Regions from separate parts of the Streptomyces sp. JLBG701 genome, predicted to be linked through region 2. Evidence: riboswitches for the same ligand, from Rfam matches in the RefSeq annotation. Region 2 holds a riboswitch; each other region holds the start of a gene.

Region 1 (7,182 bases), 4.9 Mb from region 2:
CGACCTCGCCGGCACCTACCAGCTGCTGCCCGTCACCTTCTCCGCCTCGGCCGCCATGCGCGACGACAAGACCCACCGCGACCTGTGGAACAGCCTCGACGCCCTCGACGGCGCCCGCCTCTTCCCGATCGGCAAGCCGTCCTGGGCGGCCGTGAACGCGGACATCCAGAAGACGATCGGCAAGGCGGTGGCGGCGGGAGGCAATCCGGCGAGCGTGCTGGGGGCTCTGCAGAAGGAGGCTCTGGCGGCGGAGGGGTAGGGGCTCTGTCGGTGGCGGGCGTTACGGTTCAGGAATGGAGCAGGAGCAGCTGGGCAGCCGTGAGCAGGCCATCCTCGCGCTCGAACGCCGCGGCTTCCCCGGCCCCGGCGCGAAGGAGCGGGCGATACGCGAGGAACTCGGCCTGGCCCCCGTCCGCTACTACCAGCTCCTCAACGCCCTCCTGGACGACGAGCGGGCCCTGGCCCACGACCCGGTGACGGTAAATCGGCTACGGAGGGTGCGGGAGGCGCGACGGGCTGAGCGGTGAACCCCCGATAAGGTCGCCATATGGGCAGCCACGGTCACCAAGCCTCCGACAAGCACCCCACCGACGTCACCCGCCCCCTCCTCAGCCCCGTCACCCAAGCCGGCCGCGAGGGTTTCACCGCACTCCTGTCCCGGCCCGGCAAAGCCGTGATCGCGCTGGACTTCGACGGGACGCTCGCGCCGATCGTGCCCGACCCCGAGCAGGCCCGGGCGCACCCCGACGCCGTGCCCGTGCTGGCCGCGCTCGCCCCGAAGGTGGCCGCCGTCGCGGTGATCACCGGGCGACCGGCCGAGGTCGCCGTCCGGTACGGCGGTTTCGCCGGGGTGCCGGGACTTGAGCACCTCGTCGTGCTCGGGCACTACGGCGCCGAGCGCTGGGACGCCGCCACCGGCACCCTCACGGCCCCCGCACCGCACCCCGGGATCGCCGCCGTCGGCGCCGAGTTGCCGGGGCTCCTGGAGGGGACCGACGCCTGGGTCGAGGAGAAGGGCGGCCGTGCCGTGGCCGTCCACACGCGCAGGGCACGGGATCCGCAGGCCGCGTTCGAGGCACTCCGCAAGCCGCTCGCCGACCTGGCCACCCGGCACGGCCTGATCGTCGAACCGGGCCGCCTCGTCCTGGAACTCCGCCCCCCGGGCATGGACAAGGGCGCCGCCCTCCTCGACTTCGCCCGCGAACTGGGCGCCGGTTCCGTCCTCTACGCCGGCGACGACCTCGGCGACCTCCCCGCCTTCGCGGCCGTCGACCAACTCCGCTCCGACGGCACCCCGGGCATCCTGGTGTGCAGCGGCAGCAACGAGGTGGCCGAACTGGCGGCACAGGCCGACCTGGTGGTGGACGGCCCGGCAGGGGTCGTAGAGCTGCTTACGGCCTTGGCGGCTCAGCTCCGCTGAAGGGCGTGCAACTGGTCCAGGAACCACTGGGCCGGCGGCAGCGCAGTCGCCGCCGCGGACAGCCGCTTCGTCCGCTCGGCCCGCTCCCCGGCCCCCATCGTCAGCGCCTCGTGCAGCGCCTCGGCGGTGCCGACCACGTCGTACGGGTTCACCTCGATCGCGTCCTCGCCCAGCTCCTCGTAGGCCCCCGCCTCCCGCGAGAGCACCAGGACGCAGCCCTCGTCGGAGACGACCGGGATCTCCTTGGCGACGAGGTTCATGCCGTCGCGGATGGGGTTGACGAGGGCGACGTCGGCGAGGCGGTAGGCGGCCAGGGAGCGGGCGAAGTCGTCCTTGACGTGGAGGACGACCGGGGTCCAACCCGGCGTCCCGTACGCGGAGTTGATCTCGTCCGCCACCCGCTGCACCTCGGCCGTGTAGTCGCGGTACACGGCGAGATCCTGCCGGGAGGGGTAGGCGAAGGCGACGTGCACGACCCGTTCGCGCAGGTCGGGGTGGGTGTCGAGGAGATGCCGGTAGGCGAGCAGGCCGCGCACGATGTTCTTCGACAGCTCCGTCCGGTCGACCCGGACGACCGTCTGACGGCCCTCGCCGATCTCCAGCCGCAGCGCCGCGATCCGTTCCTCGACGTCGGGCTCGTGGGAGCGCCTGCGCAGGAAGTCGGCGTCCGCACCCAGTCCGTGCACGCCCACCCGGGTGTCCCCGAGCCCCTCGGCGAACTGCTCGGCGCACGCCGTGAACGCGTCCGCCCAGCGGTGGGTGAGGAAGCCGAGCCGGTCCGCGCCGAGCATGCCGCGCAGCACCTGCCCGGCGATGTCGTCCGGCAGCATCCGGAAGTACTCGGGCGGCGCCCACGGCGTGTGCGAGAAGTGACCGATCCGCAGGTCGGGCCGCAGCTCGCGGAGCATCCCCGGCACCAGCGTCAGGTGGTAGTCCTGCACGATCACCGCGGCACCGGAGGCCGCCTCTTCCGCCAGCGCCTCGGCGAACGCCCGGTTGTACCTCTCGTATGACGTCCACTGCCGCCGGAACTCCGCGTCGAAGACCGGCTCAAGCGGCGTCTGGTACAGCATGTGGTGGACAAACCACAGCACGGAGTTGGCGATGCCGTTGTAGGCGTCGGCGTGCACGTCGGCGTCGATGTCCAGCATCCGCACGCCGGCCTCGCCGACCCCGCGCCGTACCGCCTCGCGGTCGCCGTCGCCGAGCGCGGAGCACACCCACAGGGCGCCCGCGTCCGGCCCGATCGCCGACAGCCCGGAGACCAGCCCGCCGCCACCGCGCTTGGCGTGCAGCGAGCCGTCCTCGCGGACCTCGTAGGAGACCGGGCCGCGGTTGGACGCGACCAGCACCTGATGACCACCGTGCGTTGAAGCCATAGACCTCAACCTAGCCCAGCGAAGAAACGCTCAAACGTACGGAAGGTCACCACGACGGCACTGGTCAGGTCCGTATACGACCGGCGGAGTTCGTTACTCCACGCTTACACCTACGCCGCCTTGCGTGACTGGTACTCGGCGATTTCAGCCATCGGCGGCCGCTCCTCCATGTCCACGGAGTAGGTGCGCGGCTCGAAACCGTCCGGGCCCCGTTCGAACTGGGTGATGGCCGGCCGGATGAGGTGACCGCGGGCCAGCCGGAGCTGGGCGGTGCGGTAGATCGCGGCGGCCATACGGCCCAGGGCCTGGCCGTCCTGGTGGCGGTGCTTGCGCACACCCACGTCGACCTGGGCGAGGGCGTCCAGGCCCACCAGGTGCAGGGCGTCGACCAGCATGCCCAGCTCCACGCCGTAGCCGACGGGGAACGGGAGCTGTTCGAGCAGGGAGCGGCGGGCCGCGTACTCGCCGCCGAGCGGCTGGACGAAGCCCGCGAGCTGCGGCCAGTGCATGTTCAGCAGCGGGCGGGCCATCAGTTCGGTCACGCGACCGCCCTGACCTGCGGCGCCGCCGAGTGGACGGTCGTACATCCCTTTTACGAGGTCGACGCCGGGGTCGGTGAGCAGCGGGCCCACGATTCCGGAGACGAAGTCGGAGGAGAACTCCTTCAGGTCCGCGTCGATGAAGCAGACGATGTCACCGGTGGTGACCAGCAGCGAACGCCACAGGACCTCGCCCTTGCCGGGCACGGCCGGGATGCGCGGCAGGATGTCGTCGCGGTGGACGACCCTGGCGCCGGCGGCGGCGGCCACCTCGGAGGTGCGGTCGGTGGAGCCCGAGTCGACGACGACTATCTCGTCGACGAGCGGGACCTGTTGCATGAGGTCATGACGGATGATGGCGACGATGTCGCCTACCGTCTCCTCCTCGTTGAGCGCCGGCAGTACGACACTGACCGACTGGCCCGTTGCACGTTTGGCGGCCAGGATCTTGTGGAGCGGGCGATCGGTCATGGACCAGGAGCGATTGCTCAGCCAGCGCTCGGCTTCTTCCAGCACAGTAAGCGGCTCCTCACTGTCGCGGACCAGCACGTCGGTGTGTGATCCATCTCGCGGTTCGGACGACTCTCTCAACTGTCCTGGCCTTCGGTTACAGTCTTGAGCAACGTTGATGACCATCGCATGTCGGGGGTCGTTGGCGTCTACAACCGAATACCGCTCATCCAGAGGGGCAGAGGGATACGGCCCGATGAAGCCCCGGCAACCCTCCAGCCGGTCTCGTACCGACCGATCATTGTCGATCGCTCCGCGAGGCTCCCGGCTCGGGAAGGTGCCAAATCCGTCTCACGGCGAGATGCGTCGTGAGGAAGATGAGGAGAAAGGGCCTCGCCTCACATGGCTGCGCAGACAGTTGCAAGCACCACGAACTCCGTAGACGCGGTTGACCTCGGTCCCGCCTCGGCGCTCTCCTGCCGCGAATGCGGCCACCGCGTCCCCCTCGGCCCGGTCTTCGCGTGCGAGGAGTGTTTCGGCCCGCTGGAGATCGCCTACGACTTCTCCTCGTACGACACCGAGGAGCTCCGCAAGCGCATCGAAGCGGGACCCGCGAACATCTGGCGTTACGCCCCGCTGCTGCCGGTACCGGCCGACGTGGCCGACAAGCCGAACATCAACCCCGGCTGGACCAAGCTCGTCAAGGCCGACAACCTCGCCCGCGCGCTGGGCGTCGACGCCGGCAAGCTCTTCGTCAAGGACGACTCCGGCAACCCGACGCACTCCTTCAAGGACCGCGTCGTAGCGCAGGCCATCGAAGCGGCCCGCGCCTTCAACTTCACCACCCTCTCCTGCTCCTCCACCGGCAACCTCGCCGGCGCGGTCGGTGCCGCCGCCGCCCGGGCCGGCTTCCGCTCCTGCGTGTTCATCCCGCACGACCTGGAGCAGGGCAAGGTCGTCATGGCCGCGGTCTACGGCGGCGAGCTCGTCGGCATCGAGGGCAACTACGACGACGTGAACCGCTTCTGCTCCGAGCTGATCGGCGACCCGGCCGGCGAGGGCTGGGGCTTCGTCAACGTCAACCTGCGGCCCTACTACGCCGAGGGCTCCAAGACCCTCGCGTACGAGATCTGCGAGCAGCTCGGCTGGCAGCTGCCCGACCAGCTGGTCATCCCGATCGCCTCCGGCTCGCAGCTCACCAAGGTCGACAAGGGCCTCCAGGAGCTCATCAAGCTCGGGCTCGTCGAGGACAAGCCGTACAAGATCTTCGGTGCGCAGGCCGAGGGCTGCTCGCCGGTGTCCGTGGCCTACAAGGCCGGCCACGACGTCGTACGGCCGCAGAAGCCGAACACGATCGCCAAGTCGCTGGCGATCGGCAACCCGGCGGACGGTCCCTACGTCCTCGACATCGCGCGCCGCACGGGTGGTGCCGTGGAGGACGTCAACGACGAGCAGGTCGTCGACGCGATCAAGCTTCTCGCGCAGACCGAGGGCATCTTCGCCGAGACGGCGGGTGGCGTGACGGTCGGTGTCACGCGCAAGCTGATCGAGAACGGTCTCCTGGACCCGACCCTCACCACGGTCGTGCTGAACACCGGCGACGGCCTGAAGACCCTGGACGCGGTGGCCTCGGACACCGGCCTCACCGCGACCATCCGCCCGAACCTGGACTCCTTCCGAGAGGCTGGCCTCGCGTCATGAGCGTCAACGTCCGCATCCCCACCATCCTGCGCACCTACACCGGCGGTAAGGCCGAAGTCGCCGCCGAAGGTGCGACCCTCGGTGAGGTCATCGCCGACCTGGAGAAGAACCACACCGGCATCGCCGCCCGCGTCCTTGACGATCAGGGCAAGCTGCGCCGCTTCGTCAACGTCTACGTCAACGACGACGACGTTCGCTTCGAGCAGGGCCTGGAGACGGCCACGCCGGACGGTGCGGGCGTGTCGATCATTCCGGCCGTCGCCGGCGGCTGCTGAGCTCTTTCGGGGGCCGAGTCACTCACTGTTCACCGAATTGCCCTCTCCGTGAGAGAAACGGAGGGGGCAATTCTGCATGGTTGAGCGCGGTACAGTTGGGGAACGCGCCCTGTTTCTCTTGCCGGGCGCATATGAGTTCCTGCCGCGGGCGCGATAAGAAGCAGCCAATGTGTGCAGGCTTTTTGCGTTAATTGCTCTTTTTGTAGAGCCCGACTTGCCCTGAATTCCGGCGAATTCTCCATATATTCCCGATCGGGCGCGCCCAGAATTCTCGTCCGACTGACCTGTTGCAGACGGCAGTTGGGCAGATACATTCAGCGGCGGTCGACGCGTTCCGGCGCACGCCCCCAACCGTGGGGGGTGAGGTCTGACCCGGATCCGCGAAGTGTGGATCTGTGCAAGGGCCAGTAATAGGGGAGTTAGGCATGGCTCAGGGCACCGTCAAGTGGTTCAACGCGGAGAAGGGGTACGGCTTCATCGCGGTCGACGGTGGTGCGGATGTTTTCGTCCACTACAGCGCGATTCAGATGGACGGCTACCGCACCCTGGAGGAAGGCCAGCGGGTCGATTTCGAGATCTCGCAGGGTCAGAAGGGGCCGCAGGCGGACATGGTCCGGCTGGCGACCAGCTGAAGCACGCGCCGACTTACTGCAGCGACGTTCTTCTTTCGGAGGGCTCGTTTCCCATGGGGAGTCATGGGTTGCGAGCCCTCCGGCATGTCCGGACCACCCACGGGCACCCACGCGCACTCGTCGCGCACCCTCGTTCACCTGGGGATCATCCCGAGCCGCTTGCACTCGCATGGGTCGAGTGCTAATCATTGGCGTTAGCACTCTGAAGGTGAGAGTGACAACGAGGACCGGGTCGGTGAGGCCCGCAGGCCGGGTGGGGCAAGGAACCAGCCGGTCGGCAGGCCGTCCGTCGCGGGCGCCAGCGCGGTCCGGAGAAATCCACCCCCTGTCCGGGAGGACCACTTCACATGGCCAAGATCATCGCGTTCGACGAGGAGGCACGGCGCGGCCTCGAGCGCGGCATGAACCAGCTCGCGGACGCCGTGAAGGTGACGCTCGGCCCCAAGGGCCGCAACGTCGTCCTCGAGAAGAAGTGGGGCGCCCCCACGATCACCAACGATGGTGTCTCCATCGCCAAGGAGATCGAGCTCGAGGACCCGTTCGAGAAGATCGGCGCTGAGCTGGTCAAGGAAGTCGCCAAGAAGACGGACGACGTCGCGGGCGACGGTACGACCACGGCGACCGTGCTCGCCCAGGCCCTCGTCAAGGAGGGTCTGCGCAACGTAGCCGCCGGCGCCAACCCGATGGCCCTCAAGCGCGGTATCGAGAAGGCCGTCGAGGCCGTCTCCGGTGCCCTCCTTGAGCAGGCCAAGGATGTCGAGACCAAGGAGCAGATCGCCTCCACGG
Region 2 (7,182 bases):
CAGGCCAGGACGGCGTCGATACGTTGGTGCAGCCAGCTCTCTCGGGTACGTGCCGCCCAGTCACCGGGCAGTCCCGCCAGCGGCGTGCCCTGCCACAGGCCCATGGCCTCCCGCAGCGTCGCCACCCGCACCGCGTCGGAGCCGTCGGCCTGACGGGCATCCGCGACCAGGCTCCGGAATCGGTGCACGTCGACCAGTTCGGGCGCGATGTCGAACCGGTAGCCTCCCGAGCCGCGCAGCAACGACGGCACGGCGTGCGGGCCGTCGGCGCCGCGGGAGAGGTGCGGGGCCGTGTCCGCGAGGACACGCCGGATACGGGCGATGTGGGCGTAGAGCGTGGCGCGCACCCGCGCGGGCGGGTCCTCGCCCCAGACCCGGTCGATCAGCGTCTCGGACGCCACCCAGCGGCCCGCGTCCACCAACAGCGCCGCCAGGACCGTACGCCGCTTGGCGGGACCGAGATCCACCCGGCCGCCCGACACCCATAACTCCACGGGCCCCAGCAGCCGAAATCCCGTCACACCGCCTCCCCCGCCCCACCCCACGTGCTTCACATCTTCTTCACCGGGCGTCACCCAACCACCCGGCCACCTGCGAGGCAAGATTCACGCAAGCTTCTCAGCCACCTCCCTCCTCCACGGTGTTCACGGCAACCCGCCGCGCCACGGGCAACTTCCGTCCCGTGGGCGGCCCCCGAGTGATGGAGAACACTGAGAATGAAGCGGATCCTGGCCAAGGCCGGCATCGCCCTGGGAAGCGTGGCCCTGGCCACCACTGGCGCACTCATCACCGCTGCCCCCGCGAACGCGGCGTTGTCGGACTGTCCCGCCGGAGGACTGTGCGCCTACCTCGGCGTCAATGGCGCGGGCGACCCCGGCGTGGTCTACGGCGACAACACGAACCTGCTGCAGTACAACAAGTTCAACAACGCCGAGTCCCTGTACAACAACGGCAACAGCTGCAACGTCCGCATCTACTCGGGCACGGGCTACACCGGCTCCAGCTACGTGCTCGCCCGCGGCTACTACAACGGCTCCCTGGCGAACACCGTGTACTGGCACAACGTCGCCTCGAACGACTGGTGCGTGTGAGCACAACCACGGCGCGACGGACACTCCTCACGGTGCTCCTTGTGCTGACCGCGGCCGGCTGCTCCCTCAAGGGGGAGCCCGGCCGCGGGCCCGTGGCACTCGACGTCCGACCCCTGTCGGGTGCCACCGCGTTCAGCCACGCCGATGCCGTACGCCTGCACGACCGTGAGGAACGTGCCGTCGCCGCCTGCATGCGCTCCCGCGACCAGACGTACACGGCACAGCCCCGGACCGCGTCCGCGCGCAGCGAGGAGACCAACCCCTACGGGCTGCTCACCCCGGAGAAGGCAACCCAGGACGGCTACGGCATCGTCGGTGAGTACCTGTACCAGCGGTCCACCCCTGTTCCGGCCGACGAACCCCGCAAGACGGCCTGGCAGCAGGCCCTCACCGGCACACCGGCGCACCGGGTGAGCCTGCGGCTGCCCGACGGCGTCAGCCTGGAGTACTCCACCGACGGCTGTGTCGCCCGGGCACGCGCCGAGGTGTACGGGGCGGACTGGAACACGGTGGAGCCCGTCACCGTCGGACTGGCGAATCGTGTGATCGGCGCGGTCGAAGCGGACTCCGGCTACCGTGCCGCTGTCCGACGCTGGTCCTCGTGCATGACGAAAGCGGGGCATCCGGCGAAGGATCTCCAGTCCCCTCGCAAGGCCATCGACTCCCGCCTGCGGAAGGCCACGTCGGATGAGGAGGCCCTGCGTGCGCTCGGCCATGACGAGATCCGAACGGCGCGCGCCGACGCGGACTGCCAGGTCGAGACGGGGCTGTCCGAAGCCGTCAGGGACGTGCAACGGGCAGTCGAGAAGCGCCTGCTGACGGCAAGTGAAAGAAAGACCGTGGCGAGCTACGTGGCGGACAAACACAGGGCCCTGACCACCGGACTCGCATGAGCGACCGGCCTCCCCAGAGGCCGGCGTTCCTCCGTGCCGCTGTCTTCGATCGGGGCGGCGGGCACCGCGTCGTCAGGGCAGGATCGAGTCGACGTATCCTCCGTCGACCCGCAGGGCGCCGCCCGTCGCGGCAACCGAAGCCTGGTCGGAGCTGAGGTAGACGACCATGTGGGCGATCTCCTCGGGCTCGATCAGCCGCTGCAGGAGGGACTGCGGCCGGTGCTTCCGCATGAATTCGCGCTGGGCCTCGTCCCAGGGCAGGTCGCGGTCGACGAGTTCGTAGACGAAGTCCTCGACGCCGCCGGTATGGGTGGGGCCGGCGATGACCGAGTTGACCGTCACCCCCGTGCCCGCCGCCTGCTTCGCGATGCCGCGGCCGACGGCGAGGAGCGCGGTCTTGGACATGCCGTAGTGGATCATCTCGGCCGGGATGACGATCGCCGAGTCGCTGGCGATGTTCAGGATCCGGCCCCAGCCGCGCTCCGTCATGCCCGGCAGATACATGCGGGACAGCCGCACCGCTGCCAGCACGTTCACCTCGAAATAACGCCGCCACTCCTCGTCGCTGATCTCCAGCGGGTCGGCGGAGCCGAAGATGCCGAGGTTGTTGACGAGGATGTCCACCTCCGGCAGCACCTCCAGGACGCGCTGCGCGCCCTCCTCGTTCGCCACGTCGGCGGCCACGGGCACAAAGGAACCACCAGGCACCTCCGCCACCAGCCGCGCCACGCCCTCCGCGACCCGCTGCCCGTCCCGGCCGTTCACCCCCACACGGGCACCCGATCGCGCGAGCCCGGCAGCGATCGCCGCACCGATGCCCTGCGTCGAGCCCGTCACCAGGGCGGAACGTCCCGCCAGGTCGATCCGCATGTGGAACCAGTCCCCTTGTGCGTCTGTCCGTTCTGCATACCGGTACGTCTGCCGTCAGCCTGGCCGCAGCACGATCAGCCCGCCACTCCGGGCACTGGCTCTCACCTACGAGGCGAGTGCGGCGACCAGCAAGTCGTATGCCTGCTGGTCAAAGGCCACGAGCCTGACCTGTTCAACGCGTGCCGAGGAGAACCGGAGGGTTGTGACGGCGATTTGCGCTGCATGCATTGCCGGGAACCCGTAAACGCCGGTGGCGATCGCTGGAAAGGCGATGGACTTGGCGCCCACTTCGTCCGCGACTTCAAGGCAGCGCCGGTAGCAGGAGGCAAGGACCTCAGCCTCGCCGTACTCGCCGCCTTCCCAGACCGGACCGACGGTGTGGATGACGTGCTTGACCGGCGGGTCGAGGTCGAAGGCCGGCGTCGCCACAGCGTCACCAGGCTCACACGGACCGATCGCGGCGCCCGCGACCGCGAGCCGTCGACCAGCTGCCCGGTGGATGGCGCCGTCCACGCCGCCCCCGCCCATCAGCGACTCGTTCGCGGCGGTGACGATGGCGTCCGTGTCCTGAAGCGTGATGTCGCCCTGAACGACCTCGATCGCAGCCATGCCCTGATGATGCCACCAGTGCCGAACGCATACCGGCGGTCGTACGGCTGTGGGCCGGTGCTCAGGCGGTGGTGTCGTCGTGGGCGAGGTTGCCGCCGAGTTCGCGGGAGGCTTCGGCCTGGGCGAGGAGTTCGTTGGCCTTGGCCTTGACGCCTTCGATGGCGTCGGCGCCGGCGACGAAGCGCTGCAGAGGCTTGTCCTGGTCGGCGATGGCGAGCAGAGCGCGAGCGAGCTTGGCGGGGGCGCCGGTCTGTTGGCCGGTGCTCGCGCAGGACGGGCAGCTACGGAGGCGTGGCGGGGACGGGTGACCATGTAGGCGCCGTCAGCGACGTCGTCGGGGGCCAGGACCTCGGTCGTCTCGTAGAAAGGGGTGATCATCGCGCCCTGGATCTCGGGCTTGTTGTGCGAGCCCAGCTCGGTGTCCACGCCGCCCGGCTCCAGGACGCCGACGCGGACATGCCGCCGGGTGACCTCCTGACGCAGGGACTCGGTGAACCCGTTCACGCCGAACTTGGTGAGGTTGTGGACGCCGTAGCCGTTCCAGGCGACACGGCCGGCGATCGAGCTGATGTTGACGATGTCGGCGACCCGGCGCGGACTGTCCTCGGCCGCCTTCAGCAGGCGTTGTCCTTGACCACCTGCGCGGTCAGCGCCGATCCGTCACTGAAGGTCACACCGGATCTCAGGTGGAAGGTGAACGTCGTCGTGTCCGCGCTGATGTCCCAGCTCTTGGCCAGCCACGGCACGATCCTGCCGGTCTTGGGGTCCTCGTCGGTCAGGGAGTCCACGATCTGACGCAGCGAGTAGATGGTGTCGTTGCTGCCCACCTGCTGCGGATCCACGCAGCCGGCGTCGGAACCCACCGCGAAGGTCAGGGTGCCACCGGACCGGGGCTGGGAGTCGCCGTTGCCCGAGCCTGCGCTGCTGCTCGACGAGCAGGCGCTCAGCAGGAGGCTGCCGGTCACCAGGGCGGCGAGTGCCGACCATCGGGCGGGTCGGAAATCCGGATGTGACATCACGGAAGGGGTTCTCCTACGTCAAAGTCACCGCACACGTGCTGGTGCAGGGCGCGGCGATGCGTGGAAGGCGCCGACCGGGGACGGGTCGACACCGTTCAAAGGGGAAAGGTTGCGCCGATGACGGCGTGACGGTGACTGCGCCTACCAGGGCCGGGAGCGAACGCCGGCCGGCAAGGGGGTGTCGTCAGCCGCTACACAGGCAACTGGTGAAGCGCTGCAGATCGATGTGGCGTCGCCGCGAGAATCCGGAGAACGTCACCGCAGCCGCGATCGAGGCACTCAGACTGCCGCCGGTGTGCCGCACGCTGGTCCTCCCCGTCTCAGGCCCGATCACCGGGCCACGCGTTTGCGGGATCGGTGACCCCGCCGGGCTTTCACCTGGAGCACCCCACCGCGGAGGAGGGTTGCCGATCAGCGAGCCAGGGCTTGACGCTGACACTCAATGCCGCTCGCGATCTTACGGAGCGGCTTCTCTATCCGTCAATATCGCAATCGAATCGGACAACTCGCGGCAATCAAAGGACAGTTGCGAAGTCACGGGGACGGCTGAGAGTGCCCCTCCCCGGCTTGACCTTGACGTGTGCGTCAACTCCTAACGTCGGTGGGCGCCGCACGTGGTGTGCGGTCCTCCTCCGACCGGTCAGGAGCCCGTTGATGTCCGCATCGCCCATCCCCGCCACTCACCGCGAGGTCCGCCTCGCCTCCCGTCCCGAAGGCGCCCTCAGCCCCGACCACTTCACCGTGACGGAGGTCCCCGTCCCCGAGCCGGCACCCGGACAGGTGCTGGTGCGCAATCGGATGATGAGCGTTGCCGCCTCACTGCGCACTCTGATGAAGGAGGACGCCGGGATGCCGCTGCCGTCGTTCGAAGTGGGCCGGCCACTGTCGGCTCCGGCCCTCGGCGAGGTGGTGACGGCTCCCGGCGGGGAACTGCGCCCCGGTGACCTGGTGTCGCACTGGTCGGGGTTCCGCGAGTACGCGGTCGTGGACATGAGCACCGTGCAGCCCGTCGACCTGGCGGCTCTGCCGGACCTGGTGGCGCATCTGTCGCAGGGGCCGTCCGCGTGGATCGGCGTCGTCCGGGGAGCCGAGGTGCGGGAGGGGGACACGGTGTTCGTCTCCGGCGCGGCAGGCGGACTCGGCACCCTGGCCGGGCAGTTCGCCCGCCTCCGCGGGGCCGCGCGCGTCATCGGCAGCACCAGCTCACAACACAAGGCCGACTACCTGGTCGAGACACTGGGGTATGACGCGGTCGTGCTCCGCGGAGCCGGTCCGATCGAGGAGCAGCTGCGCAAAGCGGCCCCCGAGGGCATCGACGCGGTCGTGGACAACGTCGGCGGGGAGCAGCTCCAGGCCGCGCTGGCCCTCGCCCGCCCGGGTGCCCGGGTGGGCCTGGTCGGAGCGCTCTCCGCACAAGTGCTGGGCGAGGTCACGGCATCCGTCGAGATCGACACCTACTCGCTCATCCTGCGGGGCGTCCGGATCCGCGGCATCAACGGCACCCACCACCGGGACGCACTGGCGGAATACCCGGAGGTGTTCGCCCGTTCCCTCCGCGAGGGCACGATCACCATTCCGCACACCCGCCTGTCGGGAATCGACCAGGCGCCCCGCGCGCTCATGGAACTCCTCGAAGGGCGCCACATCGGCACGGTGGTGGTGGAGCTGTAGCCGCTGGACACCTGCCCCTGGAGGATGGAATGCGCATCGGCGACGCGGCCGCGGCCTTGGGCGTCACCCCTCGTACCCTGCGCTACTACGAGCAGCGCGGCCTGCTCACGGCACGGCGAACGTCGTCAGGACAGCGTGAGTACGGAGAGGAGGACGTACGCCGTCTGCGCGCCGTCCGCGAACTGCTGGACTCCGGCCTCACCATCGGCGATGTACGAATCCTCGTCGACATCCTCGACGCACTGCCCGACGGCCCGCCGGTGCCCCCGCCCCGCGTCGACACCGACTCGGACACGTGCCTCGTCCCCCAGGTGGCCCTGCGGCGACTGGCCGAACTCGATGCGCGGATCCGCCGGCTGACGGACCTGCGCGACCGCCTCGCCGGCCAGCTCGACGAACGGTTCGGCGCCCTGGTCGGCGAACTCATCGGCCCTGTCCCCGAGGACGGCAGGACACAGTGCTCCTAGGGAGCTTGTGACTGCCGTCGCGGACGGTTCATCGTCCCGCTCGGTAGTACACCGCGCCGGACGGCGCGAGCGGCTGCCTGCCGCATATCCGGTCCGCGATCTTCTCGGCCATCATCATCACAGGGGCGTTCAGGTTCCCGGTGACGACCTTGGGCATGATCGACGCGTCGGCGATGCGGAGGCCGGATACCGCGTTCATCCTGCCCTCGCTGTCCACGACGGCCTCGGCGTCGACGCCCATGCGGCAGGTGCCGGACGGGTGGTACGAGGTGCCGGTGGCCCTGCGGATCCACGCTTCGAGGTCGCGGTCGCCGCTCACGTCCGGGCCCGGGTTGAGCTGTTGCGGCCGGAACTTCTGCATGGCGGACTGGCCGACCACCCGGTCCCGCATCAGCCGTACGCCGTCGATCATGTCCTTCAGGTCCCGGCGGGCCACGTAGTGGTGGAAGACGGTGAGCGGCGCGTCGGCCGGGTTCTTCGACCGCAGCTTGACGTAGCCGCGGCTCTCGGGGCGCGAGAGGTCCATCCAGACCTGGAAACCGGGCACCGGGACGAGCTTGCC
Region 3 (7,182 bases), 2.8 Mb from region 2:
GACGTACTCCACGACCTTCGACGAGCGGGTCACGTCGAAACGCGTGAGGTTGCCGCAGAGGGTGCAGCGCCAGCGCGTCGAGGCGGTGGGCAGGGGAACCGTCATCGTGACTGTGCTCTTTCCTTCGTGGCCTTCAATTGTCCGTGACGCACCAGGTCCCCGGTACGCGTGGCTCGTAACCCTAAGGCCTGGCGGGTACTCGCCGCTTACCCGCTCACGGCGGCGAGGCACTCTGTGCAGCTTGGTCCTGTTACGTCATGCTCTGTGTCCATGATCAGCGACTGGAGCACGACGATCCGCAGGACGAGGAGATCCCTTCGCGGATCGTCGGCAGCGATGACGTACGGACTGATCGCGGTCTGCTGTCTGCTCTTCCTGATCGGCCCCGCCTCGGGTCTCAATCCGGCCTACGGCTCAAGCGACGAGCTCCTCGCCGCCCAGAGCGCCTACTTCCGCCGCTGGGGCGTGGTCCCCGCCGAACTCTTCGAGGGCGCCCCCCGGGAGGCCCTCACCCCCGCCACGGCCCTCTTCATCCACGGCAGCTGGGTGCATCTGCTCGGCAACATGCTCTTCCTCTATGTCTTCGGGGCGATGACCGAGGAACGGATGGGCCGCGTCGAGTTCACCCTCTTCTACGTCGGCTGCGGCTATCTGGCCCTGCTGGGCTACGCGGCCGCCAACGCCGACTCCCAGCAGTCCCTGGTCGGCGCGTCCGGGGCGATCTCGGCGGTCCTGGGCGCGTTTCTGTACTTGTTCCCCGGAGCCCGGGTGACCAGCCTCCTGCCCTTCCTCTTCTTCCTGCCCCTGCGCTTCCCCGCCTGGGTGGTCCTGCCGTTCTGGGCGGCCCTGCAGTGGCTGGCGGCGGGACAGGCCTCGGGCGGCCCGGGGGTGGCATATCTGGCGCACCTGGTGGGCTTCGGCCTCGGCTTCTGTTACGCGTGGGTCCGATTCCGGCGTGGGGCCGGGTCTTCCAGGCGAATCAGGCCGCCCCTGAGCGATGGCACCGAGTAACGCCTTGCCCCTCAAGCCGGTCCGGCCTCCACCTGGCCATCCGGACACCGCCCTGGCTGCAGTCCGCAGCTCACCCTCTGGTGATATACGGATCAAGTCTTAGAGTGAAGGCCATCCCAGCGAAACAAAGCGACGACGGACCCCAGGAGAGAACCAACCGTGATCACCGCGATCGTCCTCATCAAGACCAGCGTGGACCGGATCCCCGAGATCGCCGAGTCGATCGCCGCACTGGAGTCCGTCAGCGAGGTCTTCTCCGTCACCGGCACCTACGACCTGATCGCCATGGTCCGCGTCAAGCAGCACGAGGACCTCGCGGACGTCATCCCGGGCCGGATCAGCAGGATCCCCGGCGTGGAGGCCACGGACACGCACGTCGCGTTCCGTACCTACTCCCAGCACGACCTTGAGGCGGCGTTCGCGATCGGGCTGGACAACTGAACTCCGTTGCCGCAAGGCCCTCTTGACTCACCTCTGTGGGTGACAAGGGTCAGACGGCAGGGACGCAACGCCCCTCCTCCGTACGGTAGTTCCACTTCGCGCCGTCCCTGACCAGTTCCTTCACTGCGCCAACGAAACGCTCGACGTGCTCGTCCGGCGTGCCCGCGCCGAAGCTCACGCGGATGGCGTTGAGGGACTTCTCGCCGGGGGCCGCCTCGGGGGCGCCGCACTCGCCCTGGGTCTGCGGGTCGCTGCCGAGCAGGGTGCGCACCAGCGGGTGGGCGCAGAACAGGCCGTCGCGTACGCCGATGCCGTACTCGGCGGAGAGGGCCGCGGCGAAGTGCGAGCTGTTCCAGCCCTCGACGACGAAGGAGATGACGCCGACGCGCGGCGCGTCGTCCCCGAAGAGGGAGAGGATCCTGACCTCGGGCACCTCGGCGAGGCCCGCGCGGACGGTGTCGATCAGGTGCTGCTCGCGCGCGACCAGCGTGTCGAAGCCGGCCTCGGTCAGCGCCTTGCAGGCGGAGGCGATGGAGTAGACGCCGATGACGTTGGGCGAGCCCGCCTCATGCCGCGCCGCGCTCTCGTGCCACTCCACGTCCACTCCCCCGTCCTCGCGCCGCGTGACCTTGCGGCTGGCGCCGCCGCCCGCGAGGTAGGGGTCGGCCGCCCGCAGCCAGTCGGCCCGTCCGGCCAGCACGCCGGAGCCGAAGGGGGCGTACAGCTTGTGCCCGGAGAAGGCGACCCAGTCGACGTCGAGATCCTGGACGGAGACCGGGTGGTGCGGGGCCAGCTGGGCGGCGTCCAGGACGATCCGGGCACCGTGGGCGTGGGCCACGGCGGCGAGCTCGCGTACGGGCCACAGCTCGCCGGTGACGTTGGAGGCGCCGGTGACGCAGACGAGGGCCGTGCCCTGGGGGTCACGCTCGGCGAGGGCCCGCTCCAGGGTCCGTACGGCCTGCTGCGGGGTGCGCGGCGCGTTGAGGTAGGTGACCTTCGCGTCCTTCCACGGCAGCAGCGAGGCGTGGTGCTCGGTCTCGAAGACGAAGACCTGGCAGTCGGCGGGGAGGGCGGCGGCGAGGAGGTTGAGGGAGTCGGTGGTGGACCGGGTGAAGACCAGCTGGTCGTCGGCGCGGCAGTCCAGGAACTCGGCGACCGTCTTCCGGGCGTCCTCGAAGAGGTCGGTGGAGAGCTGGGAGAGGTAGCCGGCCCCGCGGTGGACGCTTCCGTAGTACGGGGCGTAGGCCGCCACGTCGTCCCAGACACGCTGGAGCGCGGGCGCGCTGGCCGCGTAGTCGAGTGCGGCGTAGGTGACTTCGCCACCCGTGACGAGCGGGACGGTGACATCCCGGCCCAGAACGGGCAGCGGGGCACAAACCGAAGTGTTGGCGGCAACGGTGGAGACAGACATGGCGAAACTCCCGTGAGAGGAAAGAACGAAGACGCAAAGAGGGATGCGGAAGCGGGGCTCTGCGGCCCTATCGCATTCGGTTGCTCACGAGAGACTCCTCGACGACCAGGACCCCTGGCGTGCGAGGGGTCCGCGCTTGCCGTGGACCTAGCTGTCCACAGCCTGGTCTTCACCCGGGGCACCCCGCCACGGACGGAGGGTTGCCGGACAGTCGGCCGGGGCCTCATGACTGTCACTCATGACCTGGTCCAAAAACCTACGCGAAAAAAACGATGTCCCGCAACCCGTGTCCGGATCGCGGGACATCCCTCGGCCAGGAACTACCTGTTGCTGGCCGCCACCCAGCGCTCAAGGGTGCGCTTCGCCGCCCCCGAGTCGATCGACTCCGCGGCCTTCTCCATGGCGGCCCGGAGCTGGTCCGCCAGGGGTCCGTCGCCCGGGTCCAGGGCGACCAGCGCTGCCGCCGAGTTCAGCAGCACCGCGTCGCGCACCGGTCCGGTCTCGCCGTTCAGCAAGCGCTGGGCCACGTCCGCGTTGTACGACGCGTCCGCGCCCCGCAGCGCCTCCACGGGGACCAGCTCGATGCCGACGTCGCGTGGGTCGAAGGACTCCTCGGTGACCTTGCCGTCCCGGACGACCCACACATGGGACGTGGCCGTGGTCGTCAGCTCGTCGAGGCCGTCGTCGCCGCGGAACACCAGGGCCGAGTTGCCGCGCTCCGCGAAGACGCCCGCCACGATCGGCGCCATCCGCGGGTCGGCGACGCCCACCGCCTGGGCCTTCACCTTCGCCGGGTTGGTCAGCGGGCCGAGGACGTTGAACGTCGTCCGGATCCCCAACTGGCCGCGCGCGGCGGCCACATGACGCAGCGCCGGGTGGAACTTCACCGCGAAGCAGAAGGTGATCCCGGCCTCCTCCGCGACCTCGGCGACCCGCTGCGGCGTCAGCTGCAGATTGACGCCCAGCTTCTCCAGGACGTCCGAGGATCCGGAGGCGGAGGACGCGGCACGGTTGCCGTGCTTGACGACCTTCGCGCCCGTACCGGCCACCACGATCGACGACATCGTGGAGATGTTCACGGTCTTCGCGCCGTCGCCGCCCGTGCCGACGATGTCGACCGTGCGCCCCGGCACCTCGATAACGTTCGCGTGCTCGTACATCGTCCGGACGAGGCCGGTGATCTCCTCGACCGTCTCGCCCTTGGCCCGCAGCGCCACCACGAACCCGGCGATCTGCGCGTCGGTCGCCTCACCGCGCAGGATCCGGTCCATCGCCCAGGCGGTGTCCTCGGCACTCTGGTCACGGCCCTCCAGCAGACCGTTCAGTACCTCGGGCCAGGAACGGCCCGCCGCGGTGTCGCCTCCAGCGGGGGTCACAGCGCTCATAAAGCCGCTCCTGAATGTCGTAGAAGAAGTGTGAGCCCCACCCTATCCAGCCCGGGGGCACGGCGAAGGGCCCCGTCCGGTCTGCGGACGGGGCCCTTCGGGTGGCGCGTGGCGTGCGCAGCGATCAGTGGTGGCCGTGGCCGCTCGTGATCTCCTTGTACTCCTCAACGGTGGGCTTGGAGATCTGGCTCTCCTCGCCGTAGTAGGCCTCGCTGAGCTTGGCGCGCAGCTTCTCGGTGCCCTTCACCTTGCGCTCGACACCGTTCTCGTCGACCGTCGCGCCGATCGCGGCCGGCACGTACTGCTCGTGCGCGGTCAGCGTGTGCAGCGCGTCCTGGCTGAGCGGCTCGTGCACCTCGATGAACTCACCGTGCGGCAGGCGCTTGATGATGCCCGACTCGCGGCCGTGCAGCACCTTGTCCTTGTCGCGGCGCTGAAGGCCGAGGCAGATCCGCTTGGTGATGACGAACGCGATGACCGGGGCGACGAAGAACGAGACCCGGACGAACCAGGTGATGGCGTTGATCGACAGGTGGAAGTGAGTGGCCCAGAGGTCGTTTCCACCACCGATCAGCAGCACCATGTACCAGGTGATCCACGCGACACCGAAGGCCGTGCGCGTCGGCGCGTTGCGCGGGCGGTCCAGGATGTGGTGCTCGCGGTTGTCGCCGGTGACCCAGGACTCGATGAACGGGTAGACCGCGATCGCGACCAGGACCAGCGGGAAGATGATCAGCGGGATGAACACGCCCAGGACGAGCGTGTGACCCCAGAAGTTGATCTCCCAGCCCGGCATGACACGGATCAGGCCCTCGGAGAAGCCCATGTACCAGTCGGGCTGGGCGCCGGTGGACACCTGGTCCGGACGGTAGGGGCCCATGGACCAGATCGGGTTGATCGAGGCGATCGCCGAGATGGCCGCGATGACACCGAAGACCAGGAAGAAGAAGCCCCCGGCCTTGGCCATGTAGACCGGCAGCAGCGGCATGCCGACGACGTTGTTGTTCGTCTTTCCGGGGCCCGCGAACTGCGTGTGCTTGTGGTAGAAGACCAGGATCAGGTGGCCGACCACCAGGCCGAGCATGATGCCCGGCAGCAGCAGGATGTGGACCGAGTAGAAGCGGGCCACGAAGTCGCCGCCCGGGAACTCCCCGCCGAAGAGGAAGAACGACAGGTACGTGCCGACGATCGGCACGGACAGGACCGCGCCCTCCATGAAGCGGACACCGGTGCCGGAGAGCAGGTCGTCCGGGAGCGAGTAACCGGTGAAGCCGGTGAACATGCCCAGGACGAACAGCAGGAAGCCGAACAGCCAGTTGACCTCACGCGGCTTGCGGAACGCGCCCGTGAAGAACACACGCATCATGTGCACGAACATGCCGGCGAGGAAGATCAGCGCCGCCCAGTGGTGGATCTGCCGGATCAGCAGACCACCGCGCACATCGAAGGAGATGTGCATGGTCGAGTTGAACGCCTCGGACATCAGCTGGCCCTGCAGCGGGACGTAGCTGCCGTGGTACTCCACCTCGTTCATCGACGGGTGGAAGAACAGCGTCAGATACACACCCGTGAGGATGATGATGATGAAGCTGTAGAGGCAGACCTCACCCAACATGAACGACCAGTGGTCGGGGAAGATCTTGCGCATGTTGGACTTGGCCAGGGAGTAGATCCCCAGTCGGCCGTCGGCCCAGTCGGCGACGCGCTCGCCGGCCGGTGCCTTCCCGCGAGAGCGGGACTCAGTCGTCTCTGTAGTGCTCATCCGCGCTCCCAGAATGCAGGACCGACGGGCTCCTCGAAGTCGCCGAGCGCCTGGAGGTAGCCATCGTCGTTCACGCCGATGCGCAGCTGCGGCAGGGCGTGACCGGCGGGACCGAAGATCACTCGGGCACCGTCGGAGAGGTCGAAGGTGGACTGGTGGCAGGGGCAGAGCACGTGGTGCGTCTGCTGCTCGTACAGGGAGATCGGGCAACCGACGTGGGTGCAGATCTTCGAGTACGCGACGATGCCCTCGTGCGACCACTCGAGCTCGCGCTTGTCCTTGATGTTGTCCGGCTGGATCCGGACGATCATCAGGGCGGCCTTGGCGATCTCGGTCTGGAACTCCTCGTCGTGCTCCTCCAGGCCCTCGGGCTTGGCGAAGGTGAGCGAACCGACGGCGACGTCCGAGGGACGCAGCGGCTCGTTCGTGTTCATGTTGACGAGGAGCTTGCCCTTGCCCCACAGGGTGTGGCGGAGCTTGGTGCCGGGCAGCGGGCCGAGGTCGCGCAACAGCATGACGCCGGAGAGCGGGAACAGGGCCAGCGCGCCGAACATCGTGTTGCGGATCAGCTTGCGGCGGCCGAGCGCCGACTCCTTGGCGCCCTGCTTGAAGTCCGCGTGGACCTTCTCGCGGACCTCGGGGGGCGCCTCGATCGGGTGGCGCTCGTCGGCGATCTCCTCGTCGGACATCAGGGTGCGGGCCCAGTGGACCGCGCCCGCGCCGATGCTGAACAGCGCCACACCGAGGGTCATGCCCAGCGCGAAGTTCAGCGCGCTGATGTGACCCAGCGGGAAGATGTAGACCGCCTTGTCGTGCGGGATCGCCACATACGAGGCGATGAAGCCGACGGTGGCCAGCATCGAGAGCGTGAACAGCATGGCGACCGTACGCTCGGACCGCCTGGCGGCCCGCTCGTCGATGTCCTGGACACGGTGCTCGTGGGGCGGCAGGCCCGGGTCCGCGAAGGGGTCCTTCTCGTCCGCGATGCCTACCGCGCCGTGCGCGCCCTGCTCAACCGGCAGGTTCTCTTCTGGAATTTCTTGGCTACTCATGACTTCTTGGCCTTTGCGGTCCGAGCGGCAACCCAGACGGCGACGGCGATCAGAGCGCCGAGACCGAAGACCCAGCCGAACAGGCCTTCGCTGACCGGACCGAGGCCGCCGAGCTCAAGG

The links. A riboswitch is a leader RNA that binds a small molecule or an ion and turns the genes downstream of it on or off. The one in region 2 is predicted to bind S-adenosylmethionine.
Region 1: linked by a shared signal. The riboswitch ahead of thrC (threonine synthase) and the one ahead of AC5DRG_RS01610 (putative leader peptide) in region 2 are both predicted to bind S-adenosylmethionine.
Region 3: linked by a shared signal. The riboswitch ahead of AC5DRG_RS14440 (aminotransferase class V-fold PLP-dependent enzyme) and the one ahead of AC5DRG_RS01610 (putative leader peptide) in region 2 are both predicted to bind S-adenosylmethionine.

What each region holds. Positions count from the first base shown of each region.
Region 1 covers NZ_CM178588.1:5,251,299-5,258,480, reverse strand. Annotated here, with positions in the region: gene AC5DRG_RS24015 (ABC transporter substrate-binding protein) at 1-259, shown strand, start outside; gene AC5DRG_RS24010 (DUF3263 domain-containing protein) at 294-527, shown strand; gene otsB (trehalose-phosphatase) at 548-1,420, shown strand; gene AC5DRG_RS24000 (alpha,alpha-trehalose-phosphate synthase (UDP-forming)) at 1,408-2,799, opposite strand; gene AC5DRG_RS23995 (glucosyl-3-phosphoglycerate synthase) at 2,910-3,854, opposite strand; SAM riboswitch class I at 4,012-4,172, shown strand; gene thrC (threonine synthase) at 4,191-5,489, shown strand; gene AC5DRG_RS23985 (ubiquitin-like small modifier protein 1) at 5,486-5,764, shown strand; gene AC5DRG_RS23980 (cold-shock protein) at 6,190-6,396, shown strand; gene groL (chaperonin GroEL) at 6,744-7,182, shown strand, end outside.
Region 2 covers NZ_CM178588.1:310,503-317,684, reverse strand. Annotated here, with positions in the region: gene AC5DRG_RS01650 (AfsR/SARP family transcriptional regulator) at 1-521, opposite strand, end outside; gene AC5DRG_RS01645 (peptidase inhibitor family I36 protein) at 717-1,091, shown strand; gene AC5DRG_RS01640 (hypothetical protein) at 1,088-1,984, shown strand; gene AC5DRG_RS01635 (SDR family NAD(P)-dependent oxidoreductase) at 2,057-2,854, opposite strand; gene AC5DRG_RS01630 (macro domain-containing protein) at 2,960-3,463, opposite strand; gene AC5DRG_RS01625 (hypothetical protein) at 3,543-3,779, shown strand; partial or broken gene AC5DRG_RS01620 (SDR family NAD(P)-dependent oxidoreductase) at 3,833-4,024, opposite strand; gene AC5DRG_RS01615 (ABC transporter substrate-binding protein) at 4,078-4,479, opposite strand; gene AC5DRG_RS01610 (putative leader peptide) at 4,667-4,741, opposite strand; SAM riboswitch class IV at 4,820-4,929, opposite strand; gene AC5DRG_RS01605 (MDR family NADP-dependent oxidoreductase) at 5,137-6,153, shown strand; gene AC5DRG_RS01600 (MerR family transcriptional regulator) at 6,183-6,620, shown strand; gene AC5DRG_RS01595 (choline dehydrogenase) at 6,649-7,182, opposite strand, start outside.
Region 3 covers NZ_CM178588.1:3,154,019-3,161,200, forward strand. Annotated here, with positions in the region: gene AC5DRG_RS14425 (hypothetical protein) at 1-105, opposite strand, end outside; gene AC5DRG_RS14430 (rhomboid family intramembrane serine protease) at 271-1,011, shown strand; gene AC5DRG_RS14435 (Lrp/AsnC family transcriptional regulator) at 1,171-1,452, shown strand; gene AC5DRG_RS14440 (aminotransferase class V-fold PLP-dependent enzyme) at 1,502-2,863, opposite strand; SAM riboswitch class IV at 2,991-3,107, opposite strand; gene trpD (anthranilate phosphoribosyltransferase) at 3,184-4,248, opposite strand; gene qcrB (cytochrome bc1 complex cytochrome b subunit) at 4,373-6,010, opposite strand; gene qcrA (cytochrome bc1 complex Rieske iron-sulfur subunit) at 6,007-7,062, opposite strand; gene qcrC (cytochrome bc1 complex diheme cytochrome c subunit) at 7,059-7,182, opposite strand, start outside.